Regions from separate parts of the Methylobacterium sp. 1A genome, predicted to be linked through region 2. Evidence: riboswitches for the same ligand, from Rfam matches in the RefSeq annotation. Region 2 holds a riboswitch; the other holds the start of a gene.

Region 1 (14,780 bases), 960 kb from region 2:
GCCCCTGCGGCCGGGCGGCCACCGTCCCAGTCGCGGCGAGCGCCGCCATCCAGCGGATCGCGGTTGCTTGGCCGACCCCGAAGCGGGCGGCCGCCTGACGGCGCGAGGTCGCCGCAGCCGCGGTCACCACCCGCTCGCGCAGGTCCAAGCTGTAGGGGCGGCCCATGCATCACTCCGGCTGTCGACCGGCCTGAGTGAATCAGCCTCCCAGCGCCGCGTGAACCCCACCAAGCCGACTCAGCCCAAACCGAAAACGCTCTAGCGCGCGGCGCCCTGAAGCTCGCCCGTGCTCGCCAGGATCGTCTCCTGCAGCGCGGTCGCCGCCGCGTGGTGGCGACCCGGGCCGAGCACGACGAACTCGACCGCGCCGAGCGGCGGCAGGCCGGCCGCCTCGGAGATCGCGGCGAGGCCCGGCGGCAGGATCTTGGCCGAGTGCGGCGCGATGCCCAGGCCCGCCTCGACGGCGGCCCGCAGCCCCATCAGGCTTCCGCTGGTGCAGGCCACCCGCCAGGACCGGCCCACCGCCTCGAGGGCGTCGAGCGCCAAGGTGCGGGTCATCGACGGTGGCGGGTAGAGCACGAGGGGCAAGGGCTTAGCCGGATCCGGCACGAGGCCGGGCCGGCCCGTCCAGATCAGATCCTCCGCCCAGGCCAAGGTCCCGCGCGGGTCGCCGCGCCGCCGCTTGCAGAAGATCACGTCGAGTTCGCCCGCATCGTAGCCCTGATAGAGGGCGCGGCTCAGCCCGACCGTGATCTGCAGATCGACCGCGTCGTGCCGATCGGCGAAGCGGGCCAGGACCTGTGCCAGGGTCGACAGGGTGTAGTCCTCGGAGACGCCGAGCCGGATGCGGCCGCGCAAGCCTTCCGGCGAGAAGAAGGCGCGCAGCCGGTCCTGCGCGTCCACCACGTCGCGGGCGAAGCCGATCATGGCCTGACCGTCCGGCGTGGGCGCGACCCGGTGGGTGTCCCGCGTCAGGAGCGCGCGACCGAGCGCCTGCTCGAGCCGGGCGATGTGCCCGCTCACCGTGGATTGCCGCAGACCGAGAGCCTGCGCCGCGGCGGTGAAGCTGCGGCTCTCGACGACGGCCAGGAACGAGCGCAGCAGCTCGATGTTCGGGTTGCCTATCATGAGTCACGATAACCGATATCGGTAACCTGCGGGCGCCGCGCGGCGTTAGGGTTCGGGACAGCCCCGTCCCAGATCCGCGCCGCGAAGCCTTGCCCGATGTCCGCACCCGTTATCGTGACCACGCTGTTCGTCGGCGGCCTCATGGCGATCCCGACGCTCGGGAGATGGGCGACGCAGGTCACCGAGGTGCTCGCCTCCCTGCTGGCGATCGCCACCGTGCTGGTCGCGATCCTGTATCTCTGCGATCGCTGGCCCGACTACTTCGCCAATCCGCGGATGCCGGTCGGCCTGACGGCGACGCCCTTCGCCGACTGAGACGATGACCGGTCCCGCGCGAGCTCGGAGACCGGGGAGCGGTCTCTTCGCCGGCGCCGCCCTGGCGTTCGTCGCCGGCTTCGTCGACGCGGCGGCCTTCATCGCCCTGACCGGACTCTTCACCGCTCACGTCACCGGCAACTTCGTCCTGATCGGCGCCGAGCTGGTCGCGAGCTCCAGCGGCGTGGTTGCCAAGCTCCTGGCGCTGCCCGTCTTCGTCGGAGCGGTGGCGGGGGCTCGAATCCTGGCCCTGGCGCTGGAGCGGCGGGCTTTCGACCCCCTGCCCTGGCTCCTCGCCGTCGAGGTGACCCTGCTCGCGGGATTCGGGCTGTGTGGCACCGTGTGGTCGCCCCTCGGCGGAGCGGACAGTGCCGCTTCCATCGCCGTCGGCATGCTCGCGGTCGCGGCCATGGGGTTACAGAACGCCATCGGCCGCCTGTCTCTCGGCCATCTCGCCCCCACCACGGTCATGACGGTGAGCGTCAGCCAGGCCGTCATCGACGCGACCGACCTCGTCCTGGGACGCGGCCCACAGCGCGATCAGACCCGGGAGAGGTTCCTGCGCGTGCTCCCGGCGATCGCGGCCTTCGCCGCGGGCGCGCTGTTCGGCGCCTTCGGGATCGCCCATCTCGCCTTCGGCAGCATCGTCCTGCCGCTCGGCGTTCTGACGGCCCTGATCGTCCTGGCCGCGGCGCCCGGAGACGCCGGCGCCGGGCCGTGAGGAGCCGCGCCGCGCGGCGCTCGGGCGGCGACCGCCGTCACCGCTCGGCCGGCGGTTCGGGCGATGGCTTACCCAGCACCCGTCGCGCCTCGGCGAGCAGCACGGGATGGCGGGCCGCCTGCGGACCGGAATCCGGCGTCTCCCGGCCGAGCCGGGCGATGCGCGCCCCGAACAGGCGCCGGCGCAGACCGAACCGGCGGACGCTCATCAGCAGCGCCTGAAGCACGAGGCGGACGGCCTCGGTCCGCTCGCGCTCCTCCACGATCGCCGCCGCGAGAGCGGCCTCGCGCCGGAGCGCGGCCTCGAGCTCCTCCCGGACGGCGGCGCGGGCCGCCTCGTCCTTGCGCGCCGCGTCGAGCTGGATCCGGCATTCCTGGAGTGCGCTGAGCAGCAGAAGCTCCTGCGCGGACGCATCCCTCATCAAGGCCTCCCGGGGCGCCGTCTCCCGTCCGACGACGGGGCGTTCCGCCCGATCACCGTCGCGCCGGCCGCGGACCGGCCCGCGCGCATCCTTGTGCGACGCCATAGCGAGCGCGGCCGCTGGCCGGAAGCCGCCGACCAGATTATTCGGCACTCGCACCGCGAACCACGGGGGAATCGGGGACGTGCAGATTCGGATCGCTCTGGCCTTCGGGGCCATCACGCTGGGAGGCGGCGCGCTGCCACCCGCCCCGGCCCAGGCCTACCAGCTCGACACGGTGAACCTGGTCGGCTGCGCGCAGGAGGGCGGCGTCTGCCGGATGCCCTATCCCACCAACGTCTATTACGGCGTGCCCGGCCGGACGAACGGCCGGCCGTTCCCGCAGGGCGGCGTCGTGCCCTGCAACACCCAGACCTTCGGCGATCCGGCGCCGGGCCAGGCGAAGAGCTGCTGGTACGCCCCGCGGATCAACGCGGGCGGCGGTGGGGGCTACGGCGGCGGAGGCTACGGCGGTGGCGGCGGGGGTGCCTACGGCGGCGGGGGCGGCTACCGGAATGACGGCTACGACGACCGGCGCGACGCCTACCGCGACCGCCGCGACTACGACCGCCCGCCGCCGCGCCGCTCCTACGACGACGATTACGGGCCGGGGCCACGCCGCTACCGGGGTGATCCCGACGAGTACTGATCTCGGTCGAGCAGGGCAGGCACGGGAACGTATTTGCCCTGTTAACCGCGATCCGGCATCGTCCGGCTCCGCGGAGCCACGAGACGGGACGGAGGAGCTGATGACGGAGAATCGCCGCGGCACCTTCCGGAAGAACGCCTTCACGTTCGGCGCCGTGCTGCTCGACGGCGGCGAGGTGAGCTGCCTGGTCTGGGACGCCACCGACGTCGGCGCGCAGATCGAGGTCGAGGACGATCAGGCCGTGCCGGACCGCTTCGCGCTTCGTGTCAGCACGGGCACCGAACCGCGCCCGGCCACCGTGGCGTGGCGGCGCAGCCGGCGGATCGGTATCGCCTTCGACGGCTGAGGTCCCTCAGGTCGCCTGCAGGGCCGGGCTCGGCTTAGGCCCGGACCCGGCCAGCCGGAACCGGCGCGGCCGGACGAACAGCAGGTCGAGCGCCGTTCCGCGGACCAGCCGCTCCAGCATGAGCGGCAGGACCACCGCCATCGCCATGACGGTCAGGCTGGCGAGGCCGATATCGGCGATCGCGCCGGTGCGCACGAGGATCTCCCGGGTCGCCGCCATCGGCAGCGAGAAGGCGAGGTAGATCACGATCGAGCGCTGGCCGCAGGTCCGGACCGCCTCGGCGACCGGACCGCCGGCGCGGCCGATGAGAGCCGCCGCCACCACGATCGCGAGGGCACCGGCCCCGCCGAGGGCGAGGCTCACCAGCGGCAGGCTGGCGAGGTTCGGATGATCCGGCAGGCCCGACGGGGTCAGCGCGAGCCAGCCTTCCAGGACCGCCCAGGCGCCGAGGCCGCAGAGGGCGAGCGGGACGCGGCGGCGCGCCGCGTCGGCGAGCGCGAAGATCCGCCCGGCGAAGTGGTAGCCCGCGACGAAGTAGACGTAGCGGGCGCAGAACTCCTCGATCAGGGTCGACTCGCTGCGGATGTCGGCGATCTGCAGCAGGGCGGCGCCGGCGAGGAGCACGCCGCCGGGCACGCGGCGCAGGGCCTTGGTGACCACCGAGAACACCGCCAGCAGGTAGATGAACCAGAGGCTGGAATAGGGCTCGATCAGTGCGTGGGCGAGATGCGCCGCGAAGGCCGCGGGACCGGCATCGCCGACGATCTTGCCGTACTTTGCGACCGACTGGATCACCAGCCAGAGCAGGTAGAAATAGGCGAAGTGGACGACCCGGCGGTCGGAGAACAGGCGCCAGTCGCGGTCGATCACCCGTCCCACGAACAGGCCGGAGAGCAGGAAGAAGTCCGGGATGCGGAACGGCTTCGCGAAGGCGACGACCGGGTGGAGGAAGCCCTCGCCGCCCATGGCCTCGCCGGTGCCGATGACCGAATGCATCATGACGACCAGGAGGATGCAGATCCCCTTGGCGATATCGACCCAGGCGAGCCGATCCCCCGTATCCCCGACCCCGGCCATCGTCCGAACCCTCGCGATCGGGGCGATCCTGGACCGGTTCGGGTTGACGGCAAGGAACGGGGCGGCGGCCACCTGCGGATGTGACGAACGCCGGGTAAACGCCGGCCGGGCAGGTGTCAGATCTTGCGGCGCGCCGACTTCCGCTCGCGGGTCATGCGCGTGGCGGCGTGGAAATCGTCGGGCTTGCCGCGGACCCAGACGAGGAAGCGCGCGATCTCCGGATCGGCGCGCAGGGCCTCGACGTCGGCGAGGCGCTTGGCGATCTCCGCCTCGCTGTAGCGGGCGTGGATCGCCGAGTGGCAGATCTGGTGCAGCCGGACCGTGCCGCGATGGGTCCCGCCCTTCAGCTTCGGCGTGAGGTGATGGAGGCTGGAGCGGGCGCGGCGCGGGATCGGGCGCTCGCAGAGGGGGCAGACCGGGTCCGGCGGGCCCGGGACGCCCGGCGCGTCCGGATCCTCGGCGCTCCAGCGCTGCGAGCGCCGTCCGACCACGCGAGCCTCCCTCTCCTACCCCTGCTGGTCCACCGGCTGCGGGCAAGCCGGACCGACGCCCTGTCCGAACAGCGCTTCGGCCTCGCGATCCCGGCTCCCCAGGATGGAGACGTGGTCCCCCGGGATCACGTCGATCCGCGCCCGCGGGCCGGCCGCCGCGGCGAGGTTCCGCGCCAGCTTGGCCGGCACCACCGTGTCGTCGCGGCCCTGCACGATCAGCACGGGCGCCGACCCGTCGCGGATGCGCAGGTCCGAGCGGTACGTGTCGCGCAGGAGCCAGATCGGGGCTAGCGGGACATGCAGCCGCACGGTGTGGGTCATCGAGTCGAACGGCGCCTCCAGGTACAGGCCGATCGTCGGCACCCGTTCGGCGACGGCCACGGCCACGGCGGCCCCGAGGGAGTGTCCGTGGAGGAGGATCGGCGCGTCGGGCGCCCGCGCCCGCGCGGCCTCGACGGCCGCCAGCCCGTCGCGGATCAGCCCGTCCTCGCTGGGGCTGCCGGTGGAGCCGGGATAGCCGCGATAGGCCACAGTGAGCACGCCCCAGCCGCGCGCCCGCCAGGGCTCCGCGGCGAAGCGGGCCGCGTGCGGCTCGGGGCGGGATCCGTTGCCGTGGAAGCTCACGACGACGCCGCAGCCCGGCCGCGGAGGCCGCCACAGGCCGTGCAGGGTCTCGCCGTCGGGGGTCGCGACCGTGATCGTCGCGAGGCCCGGCGGGATCGTCCACGGGTTCTGCGACCCGAAGGCACCCGGATAGAGGAACCGGCGCTGCCCGAGCGCGAGCGCGGCGCAGGCCAGCCCGCAGAGGAGGAGCGCGGCGAGCAGGAGGCCGGCGATGAGGCGCATTGCGGTACGATTGCGGCGGGGGAGAACGCGTGCGTTCGGACGAACGGTTTCGGGGATGTGTTTTCTAGGGCGGCCGGTCAGCATTGACAAAGCCGTCCGCGGGCCCGAGTCTGGAACCGTTCCGAGGGGGGCCCTGAAGAGGGCTGAGATTGGGCACGCTGCCCTGACCCTTGAACCTGATCCGGCTCATACCGGCGGAGGGACGGGAACCTGCGGTCGCATCTCGCGCGACCTCATCTCATCTCGGCCATCGCGTGGACCGGACCGCTCCAGCACGAGGAGAGGCCCACGATGAACGCACCCGTTCTCCCGAAGGACGTGAAAGGCAGCCCCGAGACCGTGACCACGGGTCCGGTCACCGGATCGCGCAAGGCGTACGCGAACCCGGCCGGGCGGCCGGACATCCGCGTTCCCTATCGCGAGATCGTCCTCTCCGATCCGAAGGAGGAGCCGGTGCGGGTCTACGACCCGTCGGGCCCCTATACCGAGACCGATGCCCGTATCGACCTCAACGCCGGCCTTCCCGGCGTGCGCGAGCCCTGGGTCGCGGCCCGCGGTTACGCGGCCGTCGCGCCGCGCGCGGTGAAGCCCGAGGATAACGGATTCGCGGGCGACAAGCTCGTGGCCCCCTGCCCCGCCGAACGGACCATCCGCAAGGCGGCCCCGGGCCAGATGGTGACCCAGTACGAGTTCGCCCGCGCGGGGATCATCACCGAGGAGATGATCTACGTCGCCCATCGCGAGAACGTCTGCCGCGAGGCCATGCTCGCGGGCGCCGAGGCCGCGCTCGCGGACGGCCAGAGCTTCGGGGCCTCGGTCCCGCCCTTCATCACCCCGGAATTCGTGCGCGACGAGATCGCCCGCGGCCGGGCGATCATCCCGGCCAACATCAACCACACCGAGCTGGAGCCGATGGCGATCGGCCGGAACTTCCTGGTCAAGATCAACGCCAACATCGGCAACTCCGCCGTGACCTCCTCGGCCGCCGACGAGGTCGAGAAGCTCGTCTGGTCGATCCGCTGGGGCGCCGACACGGTCATGGACCTGTCCACCGGCCGCAACATCCACAACATCCGCTCGTGGATCATCCGCAACAGCCCGGTCCCGATCGGCACGGTGCCGATCTACCAGGCGCTGGAGAAGGTCGGCGGCGACCCGCTCAAGCTCGACTGGGAGGTCTTCAAGGACACGCTGATCGAGCAGGCCGAGCAGGGCATCGACTACTTCACCATCCATGCCGGCGTGCGCCTCGCCCACGTGCCGCTGACCGCGCGGCGCGTCACCGGCATCGTCTCGCGCGGCGGCTCGATCATGGCCCGCTGGTGCCTAGCCGGGCACCGGGAATCGTTCCTCTACGAGCGGTTCGACGAGATCTGCGACATCATGCGGGCCTACGACGTCTCGTTCTCTCTGGGCGACGGCCTGCGCCCGGGCTCGATCGCTGACGCCAACGACGCCGCCCAGTTCGGCGAGCTTGAGACGCTGGGCGAGCTGACCAAGGTCGCCTGGGACAAGGGCTGCCAGGTGATGATCGAAGGCCCCGGCCACGTGCCGATGCACAAGATCAAGGTCAACATGGAGAAGCAGCTGAAGGAGTGTGGCGAGGCGCCGTTCTACACCCTCGGCCCGCTGACCACCGACATCGCCCCCGGCTACGACCACATCACCTCGGGCATCGGCGCCGCCATGATCGGCTGGTTCGGCACCGCGATGCTCTGCTACGTCACCCCGAAGGAGCATCTCGGCCTGCCGGACCGGGACGACGTGAAGACCGGCGTCATCACCTACAAGATCGCCGCCCACGCCGCAGACCTCGCCAAGGGGCATCCCGCCGCGCAGCTCCGGGACGACGCGCTCAGCCGCGCCCGGTTCGACTTCCGCTGGGAGGACCAGTTCAACCTGGGCCTCGATCCGGATACCGCCCGGCGCTTCCACGACGAGACTCTGCCGAAGGACGCCCACAAGGTCGCGCATTTCTGCTCGATGTGCGGGCCGAAATTCTGCTCGATGAAGATCACGCAGGACCTGCGCGCCGAGGTGCTGGCGATGGAGGAGGCCGGCGAGGTCGTGGGCGCGGCGCCCGCGATGTCGAAGGCCGAGGCCGAGGCCGGCATGCGGGCGAAGTCGCAGGAATTTCTGGCCGAGGGCGGCAAGCTCTACGTCGACGCCGCCGAGTGAGACGGGCGCGCGCCCGGTCCGCTCAGGATTCGGGCGCGCCGCAGCCCCGCCCCGGCGTTCCGCCGTGCGGGGCCTCGATATCGAGAATGTCGCCCGGGCGGGCGCCGTAGGCATCGTGCAGCGCCGCGAGCATCAGATCCGCGGCGATGCCCGTGTCGGGCGGCGATCCCAGCTCCACGAGGCGCGCGAAGTTCTCCGCCGGGTCCGCCTGGACGTATCCGAGCGCCGCCAGAGCCTGCCGTGCCGTCGCATCCAGCCGCAGGCGCCTTCGGCCGGGTGGTCCGTAGGCGCCCGACGCGGCCTCGCAGAACATCCGCGTATCCCGATCCTGGAAGATGCACTGGACGTAGCGCTGCGCCTGTCCGTGCGGCGCCACGACGATGAAGCGGTCGCGCGAGACGTCGACCGGCCCGCGCCTGTGGATGGCGTCGAGCCGCTCCGCGACGGCGCAGCGGTGCTCACGGATGAACAGCGCGCGCGTACCCGGATCGCCAGTCGCGGCCGGCGCGGCGAGCGCCGGACTCGTCACCAAGACGAGCATCGCCGAGATCCTGTACATCGCGTGCTCCACGCTGCGCGGGGCGGGCCGCGGCCCCGTCGCGGGAAGACGAACCGGCTGGGCGCCGAGTCGACCCAGGAGAAAATTCAGCACGGATTTGTGTCGCCCCGGTAACGCGATGTTCATCGCATCTCCGATCCCGCCGCATCATCCGGTGGACCGGCGGTCGCCATTAAGGAACGATTAGGCAGGACCGCGCCTCAATCCTTCGATCACAGGATCGCAGGAGACCGGCGATGGAGATCCGAACGCTGACATCCACGACGCCGGGGCCGCAGGGCCTCGACGCGCTCGGAGCGACGGCCGCCGCCGCCGTGACCCAGCAGGCGCCCGAGCCCGAGACCTCTGCCAAGCCGCTCGAGCCCGCGGTGAAGCTCGACATCGGCACGAACGGCGGCAAGGCGCGGTACATACAGGATCCGGACACCAGCTCGATCGTGTTCCAGGTGGTCGATCCGTCGTCCGGCAACGTGATCGACCAGCTCCCGAGCGAGACCGCCCTGCGCAATCGCGCCTACGATTCCGCCCGCAGCACGCAGGGTTCGCAGAGCGGCAGCCTCTCCCGCGTCGCCTAAGCGGAGTCGCTCAGGCGCGCAGCCGGCGGACCGAGTCATCGACCGGCGGCGCGGCTAGGCCGAACTGCGCCAGCGGCAGGATCTCCACCGGCGCGTCCCGCCGCGCGACGAGCACGCTGTTCTCAGCGACCGTCGTCCAGGTGCCGTGATCCCGGTCGAGCGGCTCCGAGGCGACGACCACGCCGCCCTCCGATACGCGATAATAGAGCGAGTTCGCCTTGTCGTTGGCGGCGTACCGAAACGCGTAGAGATCGCGGCCGTCGGCCAGCGCCGCCGTGAACCGGAACGGATGCGGGCCGGCGAGGTCCGTGAGCCGCGCCAGCGCGCGCACCGTCGCCTCGACCGGATCACGGCGCGGCCCCGGCCCCATCAGGCCGCAGCCCAGCAGCCCGAGGAAGATCGCCTCGGAATCGGTGGTCCCCGCGCGCGACGGGTACAGCTCGTCCGGGATCAGCGCCTCGACCGGCCGCCGCAGGCGGCTCCAGTCGCCGATATAGCCGTTGTGCATGAACAGCCACGGACCGCAGGCGAAGGGATGGCAGTTCGGCCGGGTGATCGGCGTCCCGGTCGCGGCGCGCACGTGCGCGAAGAACAGGTGCGAGTGCAGGTGCCGGCACAGGTAGCGCAGGTTTTCGTCCGACCAGGCGGGCTGGACCTCGCGGTACCGGCCGGGCTCCGGGTGATCGCCGTACCAGCCGAGCCCGAACCCGTCGCCGTTGGTCGCCGCGGTCGATTCGAGCGCCGCGATGCTCTGCGAGACGAGGCTGTGGGACGGCTCGGTGACGTAGTGCTCCAGCGGGATGGTGCGTCCCGCATAGGCGATCCAGCGGCACATCGACGGGCTTCTCCGGGTGTCTGTCGACCGGCTGATCCAAGACGATCGTGGACAAAGCGCGGCACCTTGAGCGCGCGATCGATCACGATCGGTCGCGAAAGCCGTGCCGCGGCCCGCCTCAGACGCCGTGCGTCTGGAGCCAGCTCTCCAGGAGGGCAACCTGCCAGAGCTTCGAGTTGCCCTTGGGCGTCAGCGTGCCGTCGGGATCGGCGAGCAGGTGATCGACGTAGGCGCGGTTAAAGATGCCGCGCGCGCGCGCCTCGGGCCGGTCCAGCACGTCGCGGACGTAGTCGAGGAACGGGCCGCGGATGTGCTTCAGCGCCGGAACGGGGAAATACCCCTTCTCGCGGTCGATCACCTCGGCCGGGACCACCGTCCGCGCGGTCTCCTTGAGGATGTACTTGCCGCCGTCCCGGACCTTGAGCTCCGCCGGGATGCGGGCCGCCAGCTCGACGAGTTCGTGGTCGAGGAACGGCACCCGCGCCTCGAGGCCGCAGGCCATCGTCATGTTGTCGACCCGCTTGACCGGATCGTCGACCATCATGACCTCCTGGTCGAGTTGCAGAGTCTTGTCGATGGCGCTGTCGCTCCGCGAGTTCGCGAAGAAGGTCGCGATGTAGTCGGTGCTGTGATCGCCGCCGACCATGTCGGGCGTCAGGGCCTCCCGCATCTCGGCATGGTCGCGGTCGAAATACGCTTTCGCGTAGTCGGCGACCGGGTCCGTCGAGCCCATCAGCTTCGGATACCAGTGATAGCCGCCGAATACTTCGTCGGCGCCCTGCCCGCTCTGGATCACCGTCACGTGCTTGGCGACCTCCTGCGAGAGCAGGAGGAAGGCCACCGCGTCGTGGCTCATCTGCGGCTCCGACATCGCCGCGATGGCCGCGGGCAGCGCCTCCAGCGTCCGGGTGCCGTCGACCGCGAGCTTCGTGTGGTCGGTGGCGAAGGTCTCGGCGATGATGTCCGAGTACTTGAACTCGTCGCCTTCGACGCCGTTCACCGCGTCGAAGCCCACCGAGAAGGTCTTGAGGCCGCGCTGGCCACCGCGCGCCAGCAGGGCCACCAGCAGCGAGCTGTCCAGGCCGCCCGAGAGGAGAACCCCCGTCGGGACGTCGGCGACCTGCCGGCGCTCGACCGCGGTGCCGAGGGCGTCGAGGACGGCCTCGCGCCAGTCCGCCTCGGTCCGGCCACGGTCGGCCGCGCGGGGGCCGATCGCCAGGGTCCAGTAGGTCGACGCGTGCCGCGTCCCGTCCCGCTCGATCGTCAGGATCGTCGCCGGTGGCAGCTTGCGCACGCCCTTGAGGATGGTGAGCGGGGCCGGGACGCCCGCGTGCCAGCTCATGTAGTGGTGGAGCGCGACCGGATCGACCGCGGTATCGACGTCTCCGGCGGCGAGCAGGGCCGGGAGCGACGAGGCGAAGCGGAAGCGGCCCTTCGTCTCGCTGTAATAGAGCGGCTTCACGCCGAGCCGGTCGCGCGCCAGCACGACTCGCCCGGAATCCCGCTCCAGGATCGCGAAGGCGAACATGCCGGCGAAGCGCTCGACGCAGGCAGGTCCCCAGGCGTGGAAGGCCTTGAGCACCACTTCGGTGTCGCTCGTCGAGAAGAACGCGTAGCCCTTCGCCTCGAGTTCGGCGCGCAGCGCGCGGAAATTGTAGATGCAGCCGTTGAACACGATCGCGAGCCCGAGGGCGGGATCGATCATGGGCTGCTGCCCGGCCTCGGACAGGTCGATGATCTTGAGCCTGCGATGGCCGAAAACGACCCGGCCGGAACCGAAGAGCCCCGCTGCGTCGGGCCCGCGCGGCCGCAGAGATCCCATCATCGCGTCGACGGCGGCGGGGTCCGCCGGCCGGTCGAAGCAGATCTCGCCGCAGATTCCGCACATGGTGTCAGCAGGGTCTCGGTCCGGCGCCACGCGCGCTCCTTCGAGCGAAACGGCTCGCGCGCCGCGGCGTTCCGCCGACCCGGCCGGGACGCCGCGCCGGGCTCACGCGGGGTCGCCCGGGGATCACGACCGGGAGATGCCGGACCCGTTTGACGCCGTCGCCGTGGAACTGCTAGATCATGGCCGTACATGAGCGCACGGCGCCGTTCGGAGTTCGCGCTCCGCGACAGACCGTATCCGTGCCGACCATGTCGGCGGGCGTAGTTCAGTGGTAGAACGTCAGCTTCCCAAGCTGAATGTCGTCGGTTCGATCCCGATCGCCCGCTCCAATCCTCATAATCACTTCGTAGGGGACCGTGGTACGCTGACAGGCGAGCGTATCACCGTCAGCCGAATCAACGCTCGCTTCCGCGTTGTCCGAGCGCCCGCGAACTGCCACGCTGCCGGGACGACGACCCTCACCTGACCTGGCCGGTATTTTGGCCCGGGCCGAGTGGGAGGCTACTGCATGGTAGCGGCCATGGGTAGCCGGAAGACCAGATCTGGGAAGCTGACAGGCGCAGGTGGCCGATAGCCAATCGACGAATGCGGTCGGACGCGGTTGTAGGTGGATTGCCACAGACCAATCACGATCTGCGCCTCCTTCAGCGAGTCGAAGATCTCTTTGCGTAGGCACTCGTCGCGCAGCCTACCGTTGAAGCTCTCACAGTACACGTTCTCCCACGGCGATCCCGGTGCGATGTACGGGATCTGCGATCCAGCTTTGGCGACCCACTGGCGCAGCGCCTTCGAGATCAGCTCGGGGCCGTTATCGCAGCGGATGTGCTCCGGGATGCTGTGCAGGCACATCGCATCGGCCAGCGTCTCGATCACACCTACGCTGTTGATGCGTCGGGCCACCTTCAGCGCCAGGCATGTCCGACTGTGCTCGTCGATCAGCGTCAGGATGCGCAAGGTTCGGCCGTCGTGCGTCTGGGCCTGCACGAAGTCGAAGCTCCAGACGTGGTTGCGGCAGAGCGGGCGCAGCCGTTTGCCCGAGCCGTCGTTCAGCCAAAACCGGCTGCGCGGCCGATGCTTCTGCGGGACCTTCAGCCCCTCGCGACGCCAGATGCCCTCATCCTGAGGTTCTCGAAGGATGAACCCGGTCCTTGCCCACCTGCCACCCTGCCGCCTGCAGGAGCGCGGTGACGCGGCGATAGCCATAGCGCCCGTACTCGGACGCCAGGGCGATGATGGCGCGGGTCAGCTCATCCTCGTCCGCCAACAAGGTCGGCACGTAGCGTTGCATGCCGCGGTGCTGACCGACGATCCGGCAGGCGTGACGTTCGGAAGAGACCGTACTTCTCCCGGATCCCGTCCACCGCCTGCCGGCGTCGCTCGGGGGCTACAAGTTTCCCGAGGCGACGTCCGCCAGCACCTGATTCTCCAAGGATAGATCGGCTACCAGCCGCCACAGCCGCGCGTTCTCGCGCTCCAGGCTCTTCATCTTCCTGGCCTGATCGACTTGGAGACCGCCGTACTCCTTGCGCCAGCGGAAATAGCTCTGCTCGGAGATCTCCGCCTCCTTGCACGCCAGCGCCAAGCTCTTGCCCTGGGTCGTCTGCACCTCGATCTGGCGCAGCTTCAGCACCACCTGCTCCGCACTCGTCTTCTGACCTCGCCGCATGTCCAACTCCCTCGGTCCCAACTGATCCTCTCAATCAGCCCGGTCCAAAGCCAGCCGATCAGGTCAGTCCGACCGGCAGGCTTCGCTTGAATTCATAGACGTTTGGCCGGGAGATCTGGCCGGCTACGGGGACGTCATGAGGCGCCATATCGGATTCGCCGCCGGCAGGCTCGTCGCGTCCGGCCAGTTCAGCACGTTCCGGGCCATGGAGACGGCTGTCGTGCTGTTTCAGGACCCCGCCCTCAGAACGGGGCGGAACCAGATCTACCTTTGCGAGGTCGATGCCGCCAGCTTCAGGGGGTTTGGCCGAGAATTAAACGCCCTCACCGACAGCGATGCGCCGGAAGGCGGCTTCGCGGGTGTCTTCGCGGATCTCGCTCCGATACGCACGATCCCCCGGTAAACCTTCAATGACATCGTGGTGGAGGCCGACCTGAGTCTTGCGCGGCAAGCCGCCGGTTCAAGGAGTTGGTGAGAGCCGCAGAGTGGCCGAGGTGGGTAGGCTTCCGCCGGTCCGTTTCCGAGCAGCAACGGACAGAAGCGGAGCTTGTATCTTCTGCCGCTTCCGACCGTCGACCGGCGCAGATCTTGCTCATTCAGTCGAACGACGCTCGATCCATTTGCTCACGGGCTATCAGCGTGCTTACGATCCCTAATGGTTGGTCGTAGCCCCACCAGTGGCCTGTTGGATGGCCAAGGCAATCTCCTCCTCACTGCGTCCCCCGCTAACGGCGAAGCGGCCTCCGAAGACAAAGTGAGGGACCGACCTGACACCGGCGGCTGCCGACCGGGCCGCCTCCTGCTCGACGCGTCGGTGCTGCGCGGGATCGAGCGCCAGCGCGCGGGCTTCCTGACGCTCGAACCCGTAGGCCACGGCGATATCGGCGAGGATATCGGCGTCCGAGATGTTCTTGGCTTCTAGGAAATGGGCACCGGTAATCGCGACTGCGAGCCGGTGCTGCGTACCGCGTTCCCGCGCCGCGAGGATCAGCCCGTGCGCCGCCTGCGTCCTGTAGGTCCAGGCTTGGCGGCTCAGGTCTAGGTCG
Region 2 (14,780 bases):
GAGCCCGAGCCGGCGAGCATGATGATGAGCACGTAGACCACGCCATTCCCCTCCGGCATCCCGGTCCGGCGTCGCGCTGCGTGCTGGTGCGGACGGCGGGACTCGAACCCGCACGGCCTCGCGGCCGCAAGATTTTAAGTCTCGTGCGTCTACCGGTTCCGCCACGTCCGCATGCACCCTCGGTAGCGGGGGCGGCGGGTCCGATCAAGCGGGGGGCGTCCAGCCATACAGCCAGGCGTAGCGGTCGCGCATGCCGTCCGGGCCGAGACGGGCCATCACGGCGTCGCGCAGGAACGCCACCACGCCGCCGGCGTGGTAGGTCCGGCCGTTGCTCCGCGCCGCTTTCTGAACCCGTCGCACCCGTGCGGTCCGCGCGCCCGAATACGCCGCGAGCGCGGCCGGAACGTCGGCGTTGTCCGCGAGGGCGCGCGTGAGGACCGCGGCGTCCTCGATCGCCAGGGCGGCCCCCTGCGCGAGATAGGGCAGCACCGGGTGGCCGGCATCGCCGATCAGCGCGAGCCGGTCGCGGGCGAGCGGGCGCGCCACGGCCCGGTCGGCGAGCGACCAGACCAGCCAGGAATCCGGCAGGCTCAGGAGATCGCGCAGCGGCGCGGCGCTGCCGCGCAGGTGCCCGCGCAGCACGGCCGGCTCCCCGAGCCGGCCCCAGCCCTCGTCGCCCACCGCCTCGGGCACCACCGCCACCACGTTGAGGAACTGGCCGTCCCGCACCGGGTAATGCACCACGTGCCGGCCGCGGCCGAGCCACAGGCCGGTGGCGCCGCCGCGCAGGTCCTGCGGGACCGCCTCCATCGGGATGAGCGCGCGCCACGCCGCGGCCTGACCCGGGCGGAGCGGCGCCGAATCGAGATGCGCGCGCAGCCGGGACCTCAGCCCGTCCGCGCCGATCGCGAGGTCGAAGGCGACCGGTTGGGCCCCGCTCGCGCCCTCGACGGTGAGGACGGCCTCGGACGTCGTCTGGGACACGGCCGTGACGGTGCGCCCCATCATCAGGCGGATAATCGAGCGGCTCCGGAGCGCGTCGAGCAGCAGCGTCTGCAGGTCGGCGCGGTGGATCACGTAGTAGGGCGCGCCGAAGCGGCTCTGCGCCTGCGCGCCGAGCGCCACGCCGCCGATGCGGCGGCCGCTGTCCAGGGCCCGCACCTCGACCGCCGGCGGCTCGCTCGCCGCCCGGCGCAGGGCCGCCGAGAGCCCGAGGCCCGCCAGAACCCGGCTCGCGTTGGGCGAGATCTGGATCCCGGCCCCGACCTCGCTGAAGCCGGTCCGGCGCTCGATCACCGTGACGGCGTGGCCGGCATCCGACAGTGCCAGCGCCGCCGTCAGGCCGCCGATCCCGGCCCCGACGATCCCGATCCGCAGTGATGGACTGCCAGAAGGCACGGTGGGCGGCGCCTACTCCGCCGCGACCTTGGCGTCGTCCCGCCACACGCAGGCCTGCGGCTCCGCCTCGTCGGCCTTCAGGCCGGCCCGGTAGCGGTAGAGCGTCGAGCAGTACTGGCAGATGATCTCGCTGTCGGCGCCCATGTCGAGGAACACGTGCGGGTGGTCGAACGGCGGCAGCGCGCCGATGCACATGAACTCCTTCACGCCCACGGTGATCACCGGCACGCCCGGCTCGTTGTGGAAGTGCGGTACCGCCTTGCCTGCCATCCGGCCCTCGCCTGCCCCGCGACCGACCGCGCGGCGAATCTGCCAGCGCGCTCCCGGGCGTCTCGCGGCCGCTTATGCCGCCAGCCCCGCGACCGGCGCAAGCCTCGCCCGACCTACGACCGATGCGGCTTGGACTCCCGAGCCCCGCGCCGTACATAGGGCGAAGCCCGATTGACGCCGCCGCGAAAAAAGTCCCGATCATGCAGCAGGAACAGGCCAGTGCGCAGGGTGCGCGCCGCGCCCCGGAACCGCCGATCCACGGTCCCGAGGGCTTCGAGGGCATGCGCCGGGCGGGGCGGCTCACCGCCGAGGCCCTCGACCTGCTGATGGAGGCGACGCAGCCCGGCGTCACCACCGAGGAACTCGACAGGCTCGCCTACACCTTCGCCATGGACCACGGCGCCTATCCGGCCTCGCTGCTCTACCGCGGCTATCCGAAGTCGATCTGCACCTCGATCAACCACGTGGTCTGCCACGGCATCCCCAACGACAAGCCGCTGCGCGAGGGCGACATCGTCAACCTCGACATCTGCCTGATCCTCGACGGCTGGCACGGTGATTCGAGCCGGATGGCCTATGTCGGCGAGGTGCCGCGCAAGGCCCAGCGCCTGTGCGAGATCACCTACGAGGCGCTGATGCGGGGCGTCGCCGTCGTGAAGCCCGGCGGATCGACCAACGACATCGGCCGGGCGATCCAGTCCTACGCCGAGGGCGAGCGCTGCTCGGTGGTGCGCGATTTCTGCGGCCACGGCCTCGGGCGCACCTACCACGACGCGCCCACGATCCTGCACTACGTCGAGGCCAGCTACGACGTGCCGTTCAAACCCGGCCAGTTCTTCACGATCGAGCCGATGATCAATCTGGGCCGGCCCGCCGTGAAGGTCCTGGGCGACGGCTGGACCGCCGTGACCCGCGATCGCTCGCTCTCCGCCCAGTTCGAGCACACGGTCGGTGTCACCGAGACCGGCGTCGAGATCTTCACGATCTCGCCGAAGGGGCTGCACCAGCCCGTCAACCCGGCCGCCTGACCGGCCGTGCCCGAGCGGCAGGACGACGGTGAGGCGGGGCTGTTCGCCGACAGCGCCACCCCGTCGCCGGTCGAGAAGGAGACGCCGCACTACCACGGTCATCGCGACCGCCTGCGGGAGAAGTTCTCCGCCGCGGGGCCCGACGCGCTGCCCGATTACGAGCTGCTGGAGCTCGTCCTGTTCCGGGCGATTCCCCGGCGCGACGTGAAGCCCCTCGCCAAGGCGCTGGTCGCCCGGTTCGGCAGCTTCGCCGAGGTGGTCAGCGCCGAGCCGGCGCGGCTCATGGAGGTGGAGGGCGTGAGCGGCGGGGTCGCGTCCGACCTCAAGGTGATCGAGGCCGCGGCGCGGCGGCTGGCCCGGGGCGCGATCCGCGAGCGCGCGCTCCTGGGCTCGTGGAGCGCCCTGCACGAGTACCTGCGCGCCACCATGGCGTTCGCCCCGCGCGAGGAGTTCCGCGTCCTCTTTCTCGACAAGCGCAACCACCTCATCGCCGACGAGGTGCAGGGACGCGGCACAGTCGACCACACGCCGGTCTACCCGCGCGAGGTCGCCCGACGGGCGCTCGAACTGTCGGCGACGGCCATCATCCTGGCCCACAACCACCCGTCCGGCGACCCGGCCCCGTCGGCGGCCGACGTGGCGATGACCCGCGAGATCGTGGCCGTCCTGGCGCCGCTCAAGATCGTGGTCCACGACCACGTGATCCTCGGCCGAAACGGTCACGCCAGCCTGAAAGGCCTGAAGTTGATCTGATCCTCCGGCCTCCTTGAGCGTTATCGCCCGCGGATATAGCCATGATCGGGTGGCGCGCCTCTTGCCTCAAGAGCGGGAGCGTACGGGAGGAGCGAGATGGCGGTGACGGCCTTCGACGAGATGAACGGGATCGGCGCGGCCGATCCGGCGGCCGTCCGCGACGCCTACGGCCAGCTCAAGGCTTGGCTCGACTCCACGCCGCCCGAGCATTTCAACACCCGCCGCAGCCAGGCCGAGCTGCTGTTCCGCCGGATCGGCATCACCTTCGCGGTCTACGGCGACAACGAGTCGACCGAGCGGCTGATCCCGTTCGACATCATCCCCCGGGTGATCACCAAGCCGGAATGGGCCTTCCTGGAGCGCGGGCTGACGCAGCGGGTCACCGCCATCAACCTGTTCCTCAAGGACATCTACGGCGCCCAGGAATGCATCAAGGCCGGCATCATCCCGGCCGACCTCGTCTACCGCAACGCCCATTACCGCATGGAGATGCGGTCCTTCCGCGTGCCGCACGACCTCTACGTGCACATCGCCGGCATCGACATCGTCCGGACCGGCGAGAACGACTTCTTCGTGCTGGAGGACAACGCCCGCATCCCGTCGGGCGTCTCCTACATGCTGGAGAACCGGGAGGTGATGCTACGCCTGTTCCCGGACCTGTTCTCCAAGCACCGGGTCGCGCCGGTGGAGAACTACCCGGACGCCCTGCTCGCCACCCTGCGCAGCCTCGCGCCGGGCTCGGCGACCCGGGACCCGACCGTCGTGCTGCTGACCCCCGGACGCTACAATTCCGCGTTCTACGAGCACTCGTTCCTGGCCGACAAGCTCGGCGTCGAGCTGGTGGAGGCGTCCGACCTCTTCACCAAGGACGACGTCGTCTACATGCGCACCACCGAGGGGCCGCGGAAGGTCGACGTCATCTACCGCCGCCTCGACGACGACTTCCTCGACCCGCTGGTCTTCCGCCCGGACTCGGTGCTCGGCGTGCCCGGCCTGATGAACGCCTACGAGCGCGGCTCGGTCACCCTCGCCAACGCGGTCGGGACCGGCATCTCGGACGACAAGGCGGTCTACAGCTACATGCCGGAGATCGTGAAGTTCTTCACCGGCGAGGAGCCGATCCTGCACAACGTGCCGACCTATCGGTGCCGCGAGAAGGACGCGTTCGCGTACGTGATGGACAACCTGTCCGACCTGGTGGTGAAGGAGGTCAACGGCTCGGGCGGCTACGGGATGCTGGTCGGGCCGCATGCCAGCAAGCGCGAGCTCGACGACTTCGCCAAGAAGCTCAAGCACGCCCCGGACGGGTTCATCGCCCAGCCGACCCTGTCGCTCTCCACCTGCCCGACCTTCGTGGCCTCGGGCGTCGCGCCCCGCCACGTCGACCTGCGGCCCTTCGTGCTGTGCGGGGCCGACAAGATCCGCATCGTTCCGGGCGGCCTGACCCGGGTGGCGCTGAAGGAAGGCTCCCTGGTGGTCAATTCCAGCCAGGGCGGTGGCACCAAGGATACCTGGGTGCTCGACGCCTGAGCTCCGCGATATCCGGACGTTCCGAGGCGCGGACACCGTGGTCCGCACGACTTGGCTGAAGACCGATGCTCTCCAGGACTGCCGACAACCTCTTCTGGCTCTCCCGCTACGTCGAGCGCGCCGACTTCGTCGCCCGCATCCTCGACGCGGCGCACCGATTCGCGTCGCTGCCGACGAGCTACGGCGGCGGCGGGAGCAACGAGTGGGAATCGGCCCTCGCCTCGGCCGGCGACCCCGACGCGTTCAAGACCCATTACAGCGCGATCAACGCCGACACGGTCTGCGACTTCCTGGCCTTCAGCCCGCACAACCCCTCCTCGATCCGCTCCTGCATCGAGGCGGCCCGCGAGAATGCCCGCTCGGTGCGCACGGCGCTCACCACCGAGATGTGGGACGCGATCAACGGCGCGTGGCTGGAGCTGCGCAACTACGCCGGCAAGGACCTGAACCGCGACGAGTTCGGCCGCTTCCTCGACTGGGTGAAGACCGTCTCGCTGACCTTCGACGGCTCGGCGTTCCGGACGATGCTGCGCAACGACGCCTTCTGGTTCACCCGGCTCGGCACGGCGATCGAGCGGGCGGACAACACCGCCCGCATCCTCGACGTGAAGTACCAGATCCTGCTGCCGCACGACGAGACGGTGGGCGGCAGCCTCGACTACTTCCAGTGGACCACGATCCTGCGCGAAGTGTCGGCGTTCAACGCCTACCACTGGGTCTACCGGGAGAGCATCAAGCCGCTGCTGGTGGCCGACCTCCTGATGCTCAACAAGCAGATGCCGCGCTCCTTCGCGAACTGCTACGGCGTGATCGTCGAGTATCTCGACCTGATCGCCGACGCCTACGGCCGCCGGGGCCCGAGCCAGCGCCTCGCCGGAAACATGTTGGCGAAGCTGGAGGGCGAGGATATCGACCGGGTCTTCGCCACCGGGCTGCACGAGTTCGTCGAGGCGTTCATCGCCGAGAACAACAAGGTGGGCGAGGCGATCGCGAAGCAGTATCTGGTCGGCTGAACAGGACGGACAGGACGGCGCATGCGCATCCGCGTGGTTCACGAGACCATCTACACGTACGAGCAGCCCGCCCGCGGGCTCGTGCAGGTCCTGCGGCTGACGCCGCGCGACCATGATGGGCAGTACGTCCGTGGGTGGCGGATCGACACCACCGTCGACGGGCGGCTGACCGCCCGCGAGGACGGGTTCGGCAACGTCGTCCACTGGTTCACCCCGGACGAGCCGGCCGACGCCCTGACCATCCGGGTCACCGGCGAGGTCGACACCGACGACACGCACGGCGTCGTGCGTGGCACGGTGGAGCGCCTGCCGGACGAGTTCTACCTACGCGACACGGACCTGTGCGCCGCGAGCCCGGAGTTGCACGCCTTCGCGGAGCGCGTCGCCGCCGAGGACGACGGTGCGACCTTGGCCCGACTCCACCGGCTGATGGGGGCTGTCCACGGTGCTGTGGCCCACGAGCCCGGTCCCGCGAGCGGCGCGGTGCCGGCCGGCAAGGCGTTCGCGGCGGGCCGCGGGATCTGCCAGGATCTCGCCCACGTGCTCATCGCCGCCGCCCGCCACATCGGCATCCCGGCGCGCTACGTCGCCGGCTACCGGGCCCGGGAGGACGGGCAGGCGGATGTCGAGGCGCCCCACGGCTGGGTCGAGGCCCTGGTGCCGGATCTCGGCTGGGTGGCGTTCGACCCGTGCTACGATGTCAGCCCGACGGACAACTACATCCGCGTCGCCACCGGCCTGGACTATCTCGGGGCGGCGCCGATCCGCGGCAGCCGGACCGGCGGTGGCACCGAGACACTGGACGTGAAGCTCCGGGTCGAGCAAGGCAGGGCCGCCGCTCAATCCTGACCGTCCCGACCCCGGTCCGCCGACCGCACGAGAGCCCGAAAACGATGACCTACTGCGTCGGTGTCCTGGTGGAGGAAGGGCTGGTCATGGTCGCCGATACCCGCACCAATGCGGGGCTCGACGACATCTCGACCTACCGCAAGCTCCACCATTTCAACGTGCCGGGCGAGCGGGTGATGATGCTCGCCTCCGCGGGCAACCTCTCGATCACCCAGTCGGTGCTCAGCCTGCTCCAAGAGGGCGTGCCCGGTGAGGAGGAGGGTGAGCCGCCGCAGAAGCTCGTCGAGGCGCCGACCATGTTCCAGGCGGCGCAGCTGATCGGCCGGGCCATCCGGCGGGTGCGCGCCATCGAGAAGGACGGGTTCGAGGCGGCCAATATCCGGTTCTCGATCTCGCTGCTGTTCGGCGGCCAGATCGGCACCGGCGAGATGCGGCTGTACCTGATCTACTCCGCCGGCAACTTCATCGAGTGCAGCACCGACGCGCCGTTCCTCCAGATCGGTGAGCACAAGTACGGCAAGCCGATCCTCGACCGCGCCGTGAAGTACACGACCGACCTCTACGACGCCCTCAAGGTGAGCCTGGTCTCGATGGATTCGACCATGCGCTCCAATCTGGGCGTCGGCCTGCCGATCGACATCGCGGTCGCTCGCCGGAACGCGCTGACGCTCGAGGTGAACCACCGGATCGAGGCCGGCGAGGGCTACTTCCACGATCTGCGCGAGCGCTGGTCGGCTGCGCTGCGCGCGGCGCACCGGGCGATCCCGCGCCCGCCCTACGGACCGTCCAACGCCTAGGGCAATTACAGCATCGGCCGTCTTACTCCGCTGCGCTCGCCGGGACGGGGGCAGATTTCTACGTGGCTGTCCGAGCCGCTGAAGACTCCGCGACGCCCCAGGCTTCCAGAAGCGCCCGCGTCGCCTCGGCCGGATCCGCGGCCCGCATCAGGCCGCCCATGACGGCAAGACCCGCCGCCCCCGCCGCGCGACAGGCCCCGATCATCTCGGGCCCGACACCGCCCAGGGCCACGATCGGCAGGCCCGCCGCCCGCGCGGCGGCGATCCCCTCGGACCCGAGCGCCGGCCCGTAGCCGGGCTTGCTCGCGGTCGTGTAGATCGGGCTGAGGGTCACGTAATCGGCGCCGGCCTGCGCGGCAGCCGCAGCCTCGCGCGGCGCGTGGGCCGAGACGCCGATCAGCGCGAGCGGACCGAGTGCCGCCCGCGCCGCCGCGACGGTCTCCGGTCCCGAGCCGCCGCCGAGATGCACGCCGTCGGCACCGAGGGCGCGCGCGAGCGCGACATCGCCTCCGATCGTCAGGACGCCGTTCGCGGCCCGCACGCGCTCGGCCACGCGCGCGCCGAGGCGCAGGCGGGCATCCGCCTCCAGGTCCCGGTCGCGGAACCAGATCCAGCGCCCGCCGCCGTCGAGGACCGCCTGCACGGTCTCGGCGAGGGGCCGCGGATGCCCGTGCCGGTCCGTCACCGCGAGCAGCGGCGACGGCAGCGCCCTCACGAGCCGACGAGGCCGAGCTGCGGGCTCGACGGCTCGGCCCGGCCGCGGCGGGGGATCCGCCCGGCGAGGTAGGCGTCGCGCCCGGCCTCCACGGCCCGGCCCATGGCGCGAGCCATCCGCACCGGATCGTCGGCCTTGGCCACGGCGGTGTTGATGAGGCAGGCGGAGACGCCGAGCTCCATGGCGATCACCGCGTCCGATGCGGTGCCGATGCCGGCATCGACCACCACCGGCACCGTCGCCCGGCGGCAGATCAGCTCCAAGTTGGCCGGATTGGCGACACCCATCCCGGAGCCGATCAGCGAGCCCATGGGCATCACCGCGGCGCAGCCGAGATCCTCCAGGCGCTGGCACACGATCGGGTCGTCGTTGCAGTAGGGCAGCACGACGAAGCCGTCGTCCACGAGATGGCGGCAGGCCTCGATCAGCTCCATCACGTCCGGGTAGAGCGTCTCGCGGTCGCCGATCACCTCGACCTTGATCCAGTTGGTGTCGAGCGCCTCGCGGGCGAGCTCGGCGGTCATGATCGCGTCCCGGGCCGTCTCGCAGCCGGCGGTGTTCGGCAGGAAGCGCTTGCCCTTCAGGATCTTGACCGTGTCCGAGCCGTGGCCCTGCAGCGAGACCCGGCGGATCGAGGCGGTGACCACGTCGGCGCCGCTCGCCGCGACGGCGTCGCGCATGATCGCCTGCGTCGGGTAGCCGGCGGTGCCGATGAACAGCCGGGACGACAGCCTCACCCCGGCGATGGTCAGGCTGTCATCCCCGCCCTCGGGGCGCGGCGGCAAGTGACTCTGGTCCATGCTCAACCTCCCTGCATGGCGCGGACGATCTCGACCCGGTCGCCCTCCGCGACCGGTGTCTCGCCCCAGTCCCGGCGGCGCAGAACGCGGCCGTTCAGCGCGATGGCGACGCCCTGCGGGCTCTCGATGCCGCTCTCCTCCGCCTCCAGGCGGAACAGGGCGTCCACCGTCTCGACCGCGCAGTCGCGCGGCTCACCGTTGACGAGGAGTTTCATGCCGAGGCCCTCAGCGCTTCCGGCTGGCCGAAGCGCGCGCGGGTGAAGGGACGCGCCACCTCCGGCAGCGCGCCGCGCAGCACCAGCGCGGCAATCGCGTCGGCGGTGACCGGGGCGAGCAGGTAGCCGTTGCGGTGATGCCCGGTGGCGGCGACGAGGCCAGGGGCGATCGCGTCGAGGATCGGTGCGTCGTCGTCCGAGGTCGGTCGGTAGCCGCTCCACACAGCCTCCACCTCCATCTCCTCGATGCCGGGCAGCACCCGGCGGGCGCCCTCCAGCAGGGCGTAGAGCCCGCCCGCGGTGACGCCGGGACGGAAGCCGCAATCCTCCACGGTCGCGCCCACGACGAGCTGGCCGTCGCTCTTCGGGGCCATGTGGACCTGCTCGGTCCAGACCATCCGCGCCAGGGTACCGGTCCGGGCGGTGGTGCGCAGGGCCAGGGACTGGCCCTTCAGCGGGCGGACCGGAAGGGCGAGCGCGTCGGGCAGCAGGCCGCCCTCCCCGCTCCAGGCGCCGGAGGCGAGGACGACGGTCTCGGCCGCGACGACGCGGTCGCCGGCGCGGATCTCGGTCACGCGGCCGCCCGACCAGTCCAGGGCGGTGACGGGGGTCCGCTCAACCAGGATCGCGCCGGCGCGGCGGCAGGCCTCGGTGAGGGCGTCCATGACCAGACGGGGATCGACCTGATGGTCGAGCGGGCAGTGGATCCCGGCGGTGACGGAGGGGCGCAGGCCCGGCTCCAGGCGCCGGACCTCGCTGCCCGGCAGCCACGTGGCCTCGAGCCCCGAGCGGCGCTGAAGGTCGAAGCGGAAGCGCAGGCGCTCGACCTCGTCGCGGCCGACCGCCAGCACCAGGGTGCCGTCGGCGCGGTAGTCGATCGCCCGGCCGGACTCGGCCTCCAGGGCGTCGCGGAACGCGGGCCAGAGCCGCAGCGAGTCCAGGGCGAGCGGCAGCAGCGGATCGGAACCCGGCTCGTGCTCGGCGGCGGGGGCCAGCATGCCGGTGGCCGCGAGGCTCGCGCCCGCCCCGATCGTGTCCCGCTCCAGCACCGTCACGGCGCGGCCGGCCCGGGCGAGGCGCCACGCGATCGACAGCCCGATCAGCCCGCCGCCGACCACGGCGACGTCCGTTCGCGCCGGAAGGGTCGCCGGCGCGACGCTGCCGTCCGGGTTGCGGCGGCGGCCGATCGGTGAGGCGGGTCGGTCGAGGGGCACAATCATCTCCGCGGATTGCCGTCGCGGAGATCGGGCCGTGCGCTTCGGTGAGAAGCTGTGGCCTGCCTTTCAGGCGGCCGCGGTCCAATCCCTACGCCGGTATGAGCCGGATCAGGTTCGAAGGATTTCCGCGCCGCAGGTCCTGACGGACGTGCCAGCGGTTTCTCAGCCCCTTGCCGGGGATCTCCCTGGAACAGACGCAGATGTGGCTCCCCGGCCGCTGCCGGTCAACCCCGCGCCGCGAGCATCCAGTCGTTCCCGCGACAATCCGCGGATCCCGGTGACGATCTGGACACCAAGCGGAGCGGAATCGGCGCGCACGCCGCGGCGGCGACCGCGATCGCGCACCATCCCTTCACCGGTCTGGCATCTCATCACCGGGATTCCGGAACGTCTCCGGTCGCCGGCACCCCACGTCACGGGCGGACTCGCGTGCGCGCAATCCTATTGATCTGCCTGCTCGGCTTCCTCGGTGTCACGGCCGCCTTGAAGCTGCGCGACGGCATGAGGCCGGCGCCGGTGGCCCTCGCCGTCACGCCGCCGCCGGAGCCCGTTCCCGCAGTCGACGCCGCCGGTGTGGCTCTCCAGGCCGGGCGCAACGGCCACTTCTTCGTCAACGCGCTGCTGGACGGCCGCTCGCTGCCGATGATGGTCGATACGGGAGCGAGCGCCTGCGCGTTCTCCGAGGAGGATGCCGCGCGGATCGGGATCCGAGTTACTCCGGCCGATTTCACCCGCGTCTGGAACACCGCGAACGGCACGGTCCGCGTGGCGCCGATCCGGATCGCCATCGTGCAGATCGGATCGATCACGGTCCGGGACGTCGATGCGGTCGTGATCCCGCGCGGGCTCCTGTCGACGAGCCTGCTGGGCATGTCGTTCCTCAGGCGTCTGCGCGATTTCGGCATCTCCGGCAGCACGATGACGCTCAGGGGCTGAAGCGGCCGGAGATCGACGCTGATCTGTCTGGTCGAGGCGCGCCTGTGGCGGGCCCCGGGCCTGCACCACGGGATCGGCTGCGGGCCCAACGCCCGCGCCGATGACCTACGGCGTTCGGGCCTCGTGCCAGCCCGATGGCGGGTGTCTCCTGATCCGCTCGACCAGTCTATCGGTCGCGGGTATTTGCAGTCATAAGACTGTGAGCCGGAGTATTTATATATAACTGGCCGATTATATGTCGTTTCAGATATTTAATCCAAATTTTGCCGAAGAATATGTTTGTTTTGTCAGCGCATTACAGCAATGCTAGGAGCGTTCATGACTGCGCATCCGACGCGTGAGCGCACGACGGGACGGCTTCGGTATGAAGAATCGCGGATCGACGATCTGTTTGTCCATGATCGTGAAGGACGAGGCCCACGTTATCCGGCGTTGCCTCGATTCTGTTCGTCCGATCATCGATCATTGGATCGTCGTCGATACCGGCTCGACGGATGGAACCCAGGATGTCGTCCGTGCCGCGCTCGCGGACATACCGGGTGCCCTGGTCGAGCGCCCCTGGGTTGATTTCGCCTTCAACCGGAACGAGGCCTTGAAACTCGCGCGGCGTCACGCGCAGTACGCATTGATCATCGACGCCGACGATGAGCTGATCATCCCGGCGGACTTCACGATGCCGAAGCTGCGTGCGCCCGGCTATCGGTTCGAGATCATCGACGCGCACACGCGGTACTGGCGCAACCAGCTGGTCAGCACCCGGGAGAACTGGCGTTACCGGGGCGTCCTGCACGAATTCCTCAGCTGCCCCGGCGTGACAGAGACACCGATCCTCCCCCTCGCGATGCGTCGGGGCGACGACGGTGCCCGCCACCGCGACGCGACGGCGGACGCGCGGGATATCGCCGTCCTCGAGAAGGCGCTGGCGGTCGAGACGGACCCCTTCATGATCGCCCGGTACACGATGTACCTCGGCACGACCTACGACGCCGCCGGCGAGTACCGGAAAGCGCTCGCCTGCTTCCTGAAGCGGGCCGATCTCGGCGGATGGGACGAGGAGGTCTATTTCAACTTGCTGATGGCCGCGGTGAACGCGGAGCGCCTCGACGAGCCGGAGGACAGGGTGCTGCAGCTCTACGAGCGCGCCACCGCAATCCGTCCGGGACGGGCGGAGGCGCGCCACGGGGCCAGCCGATTCTGCAGGCTGAGGAAGCGGTTCGCGGAAGGCTATCGTTACGCCGAGGCGGGCTTGGCTCTCGAGCTTCCGAGCGAGGGCATCTCCCTGAACCCGTGGGTCTACGAGTACGGCTTGCTCGACGAGTTCGCCCTCAACGCGTACCACAGCGGCCAGTTCAGCGCCTGCGGACATGCCTGCCTGAAGATCCTCGAGCAGGCGCATGTCCCGCGGGAGGTCGCCATACGCGCCGGCGCCCTGGCCCGGGACGTGATGGCGCAGATGATCGATCCGGTCTGGGGTTGCCGGCACACACCCTACGCTATGCCGTTCGTGCCGACGTGGTGAACCCGCACCGCGCGGATCGGCTGCGGGCCTCAGATCTCGGCTTATCTCCGCGAGCGCCGCGTGACGTCGGGACCGATCAAAGGGCCGCTCAGCTGGACTTGCGCGGGCGCAGGAATTTCGGCCGGAACACCGCCATGGGCTCGTCGAAGCCGTTGAGCCGGTGCTCTCCCATTGGGATCGGGTCTCCCCAGAGGAAGTCCACGAAGGGCTTCGACATCAGCAGCGGCTCGCCGAGGGCGCGGTTCAGCTGCGCGATGCGGCTCGCGAGGTTCACGTCGCGGCCGATCACCGTGAAGTCGAGGCGTGAGCCGGACCCGACATTGCCGTAGGCGGCCTCGCCGTGGTGGAGCGCGATGCCCGCGGCCACCGGCACCGGGAACTGGTGCAGGGCGTTCGCCTCGTCGAGGGCCGCCAGGGCGTGCTGGGCCGCCGTGAGCGCGCCCTTGGCCGCGCCGCCCAGATCGTCGCCGGTTTCCCGGAAGATCGCCAGCAGGCCGTCGCCGAGATACTTCAGGACCTCGCCGCCCTCACGCTCGATCGGCGGCACGAGGCAGTCGAAGAACACGTTGAGCAGGCCCACCGCCTCCTCCGGCGTCATGTCGGCGGTGGTGCGGGTGTAGTCGCGCATGTCGGCGAACAGGATCGCCGAGCGGATCCGGGTCACCTGCCCGCGGCGGATGTCGCCGGCCAGGATCGCCCGGTGCGGCTCGTCGCCGACATAGAGCCGGAGCACGTGGTCGAGCTGCTTGTTGAGGACGCGCATCTCCATCACGGCCGCCAGCGCCGGCATGACGAAGCGGAGGATCGCGATGTCGTCGTCCCGGAACCCCTCGGGGGCCCGCGTGGCGAAGGTGATGCCGTTCTGCGTGCCGTTCGTGAAGAACAGGGGCGCGACGACGTAGTGGGTGTAGCCGCCGGCCTTCAGGTCGGGAACGATCGCGTAGGCTTCGTCCGGGGTCTTCGACAGGTCGAGGATCAGCCACTCGCCGGTCTCGTGGACCGTGTGGAACGGGCTGTTGAGGTACGCGTCCGTCGAGCGGGCCCCGTGGGGGAACAGCCGCACGGTGGTGCCGCCGTCCCGCGTCCAGATGCGGCCGACTCCGGCATATTCCGAGTGCAGGGTGTCGATCGCCGTGGAGGCCCGGTCCACCGGCACGCCGATCGCGATCAGGCGCTCGGCGAGCCCGGCCAGCATCTCCTCGGCGTTGGGCATCCGCGCGCCCTCGCCGAGAAGCCAGTCGCGGATGCCCACGGAGGGCTGGAGCGCGCCGAAGGGCACGTCGTCGGCCTCCGAGCCGTCCGCGAAGGCCGTCGGGGATCCGGGCGTTGGCGGGCGGCGTTCGAGCATGGCGCCAGACTGGATGCCGCGCGGCACCGAGGCAACGCGGGCGACGGGGAAGCGCCGCGCGGTTCGCGGCGCGGGCTCAGTTGTCCAGGAAGCTCCTGAGCTTCCGGCTGCGCGAGGGATGCTTCAGCTTCCGCAGCGCCTTCGCCTCGATCTGGCGGATGCGCTCGCGGGTCACCGAGAACTGCTGGCCGACTTCCTCCAGGGTGTGGTCGGTGTTCATGCCGATGCCGAAGCGCATGCGCAGCACGCGCTCCTCGCGCGGCGTGAGCGAGGCCAGCACGCGCGTCGTGGTCTCGCGCAGGTTCGACTGGATCGCCGCGTCGATCGGCAGGACGACGTTCTTGTCCTCGATGAAGTCGCCGAGGTGGCTGTCCTCCTCGTCGCCGATAGGC

What was found. Region 2 has a riboswitch for thiamine pyrophosphate ahead of thiO (glycine oxidase ThiO). Riboswitches for the same ligand answer to the same signal wherever they lie in the genome.
Region 1: linked by a shared signal. The riboswitch ahead of thiC (phosphomethylpyrimidine synthase ThiC) and the one ahead of thiO (glycine oxidase ThiO) in region 2 are both predicted to bind thiamine pyrophosphate.

What each region holds. Positions count from the first base shown of each region.
Region 1 is NZ_JBYQVE010000001.1:1,548,450-1,563,229, reverse strand. Features, by position in the region: one part of gene ACX9MN_RS07680 (IS630 family transposase) at 1-166, opposite strand, end outside; gene ACX9MN_RS07675 (LysR family transcriptional regulator) at 259-1,128, opposite strand; gene ACX9MN_RS07670 (hypothetical protein) at 1,225-1,443, shown strand; gene ACX9MN_RS07665 (YoaK family protein) at 1,448-2,164, shown strand; gene ACX9MN_RS07660 (hypothetical protein) at 2,202-2,585, opposite strand; gene ACX9MN_RS07655 (hypothetical protein) at 2,770-3,273, shown strand; gene ACX9MN_RS07650 (hypothetical protein) at 3,374-3,619, shown strand; gene ACX9MN_RS07645 (acyltransferase family protein) at 3,626-4,696, opposite strand; gene ACX9MN_RS07640 (HNH endonuclease family protein) at 4,813-5,187, opposite strand; gene ACX9MN_RS07635 (alpha/beta hydrolase) at 5,203-6,033, opposite strand; TPP riboswitch at 6,148-6,253, shown strand; gene thiC (phosphomethylpyrimidine synthase ThiC) at 6,325-8,211, shown strand; gene ACX9MN_RS07625 (TY-Chap domain-containing protein) at 8,234-8,752, opposite strand; gene ACX9MN_RS07620 (flagellar protein FlaG) at 9,007-9,345, shown strand; gene ACX9MN_RS07615 (class II glutamine amidotransferase) at 9,356-10,180, opposite strand; gene ACX9MN_RS07610 (N-acetylglutaminylglutamine amidotransferase) at 10,299-12,068, opposite strand; tRNA gene ACX9MN_RS07605 (tRNA-Gly) at 12,323-12,397, shown strand; partial or broken gene ACX9MN_RS07600 (IS3 family transposase) at 12,570-13,734, opposite strand; gene ACX9MN_RS07595 (hypothetical protein) at 13,871-14,137, shown strand; gene ACX9MN_RS07590 (DsbA family oxidoreductase) at 14,387-14,780, opposite strand, start outside.
Region 2 is NZ_JBYQVE010000001.1:591,283-606,062, forward strand. Features, by position in the region: gene ACX9MN_RS02890 (hypothetical protein) at 1-59, opposite strand, end outside; tRNA gene ACX9MN_RS02895 (tRNA-Leu) at 85-171, opposite strand; gene ACX9MN_RS02900 (FAD-dependent monooxygenase) at 205-1,398, opposite strand; gene ACX9MN_RS02905 (zinc-finger domain-containing protein) at 1,411-1,668, opposite strand; gene map (type I methionyl aminopeptidase) at 1,869-2,696, shown strand; gene radC (RadC family protein) at 2,703-3,449, shown strand; gene ACX9MN_RS02920 (circularly permuted type 2 ATP-grasp protein) at 3,546-4,979, shown strand; gene ACX9MN_RS02925 (alpha-E domain-containing protein) at 5,045-5,992, shown strand; gene ACX9MN_RS02930 (transglutaminase family protein) at 6,014-6,841, shown strand; gene ACX9MN_RS02935 (proteasome-type protease) at 6,886-7,638, shown strand; gene ACX9MN_RS02940 (thiamine phosphate synthase) at 7,697-8,353, opposite strand; gene ACX9MN_RS02945 (thiazole synthase) at 8,350-9,153, opposite strand; gene thiS (sulfur carrier protein ThiS) at 9,156-9,368, opposite strand; gene thiO (glycine oxidase ThiO) at 9,365-10,588, opposite strand; TPP riboswitch at 10,653-10,781, opposite strand; gene ACX9MN_RS02960 (retropepsin-like aspartic protease family protein) at 11,015-11,521, shown strand; gene ACX9MN_RS02965 (glycosyltransferase) at 11,919-13,040, shown strand; gene ACX9MN_RS02970 (adenylate/guanylate cyclase domain-containing protein) at 13,129-14,388, opposite strand; gene rpoD (RNA polymerase sigma factor RpoD) at 14,465-14,780, opposite strand, start outside.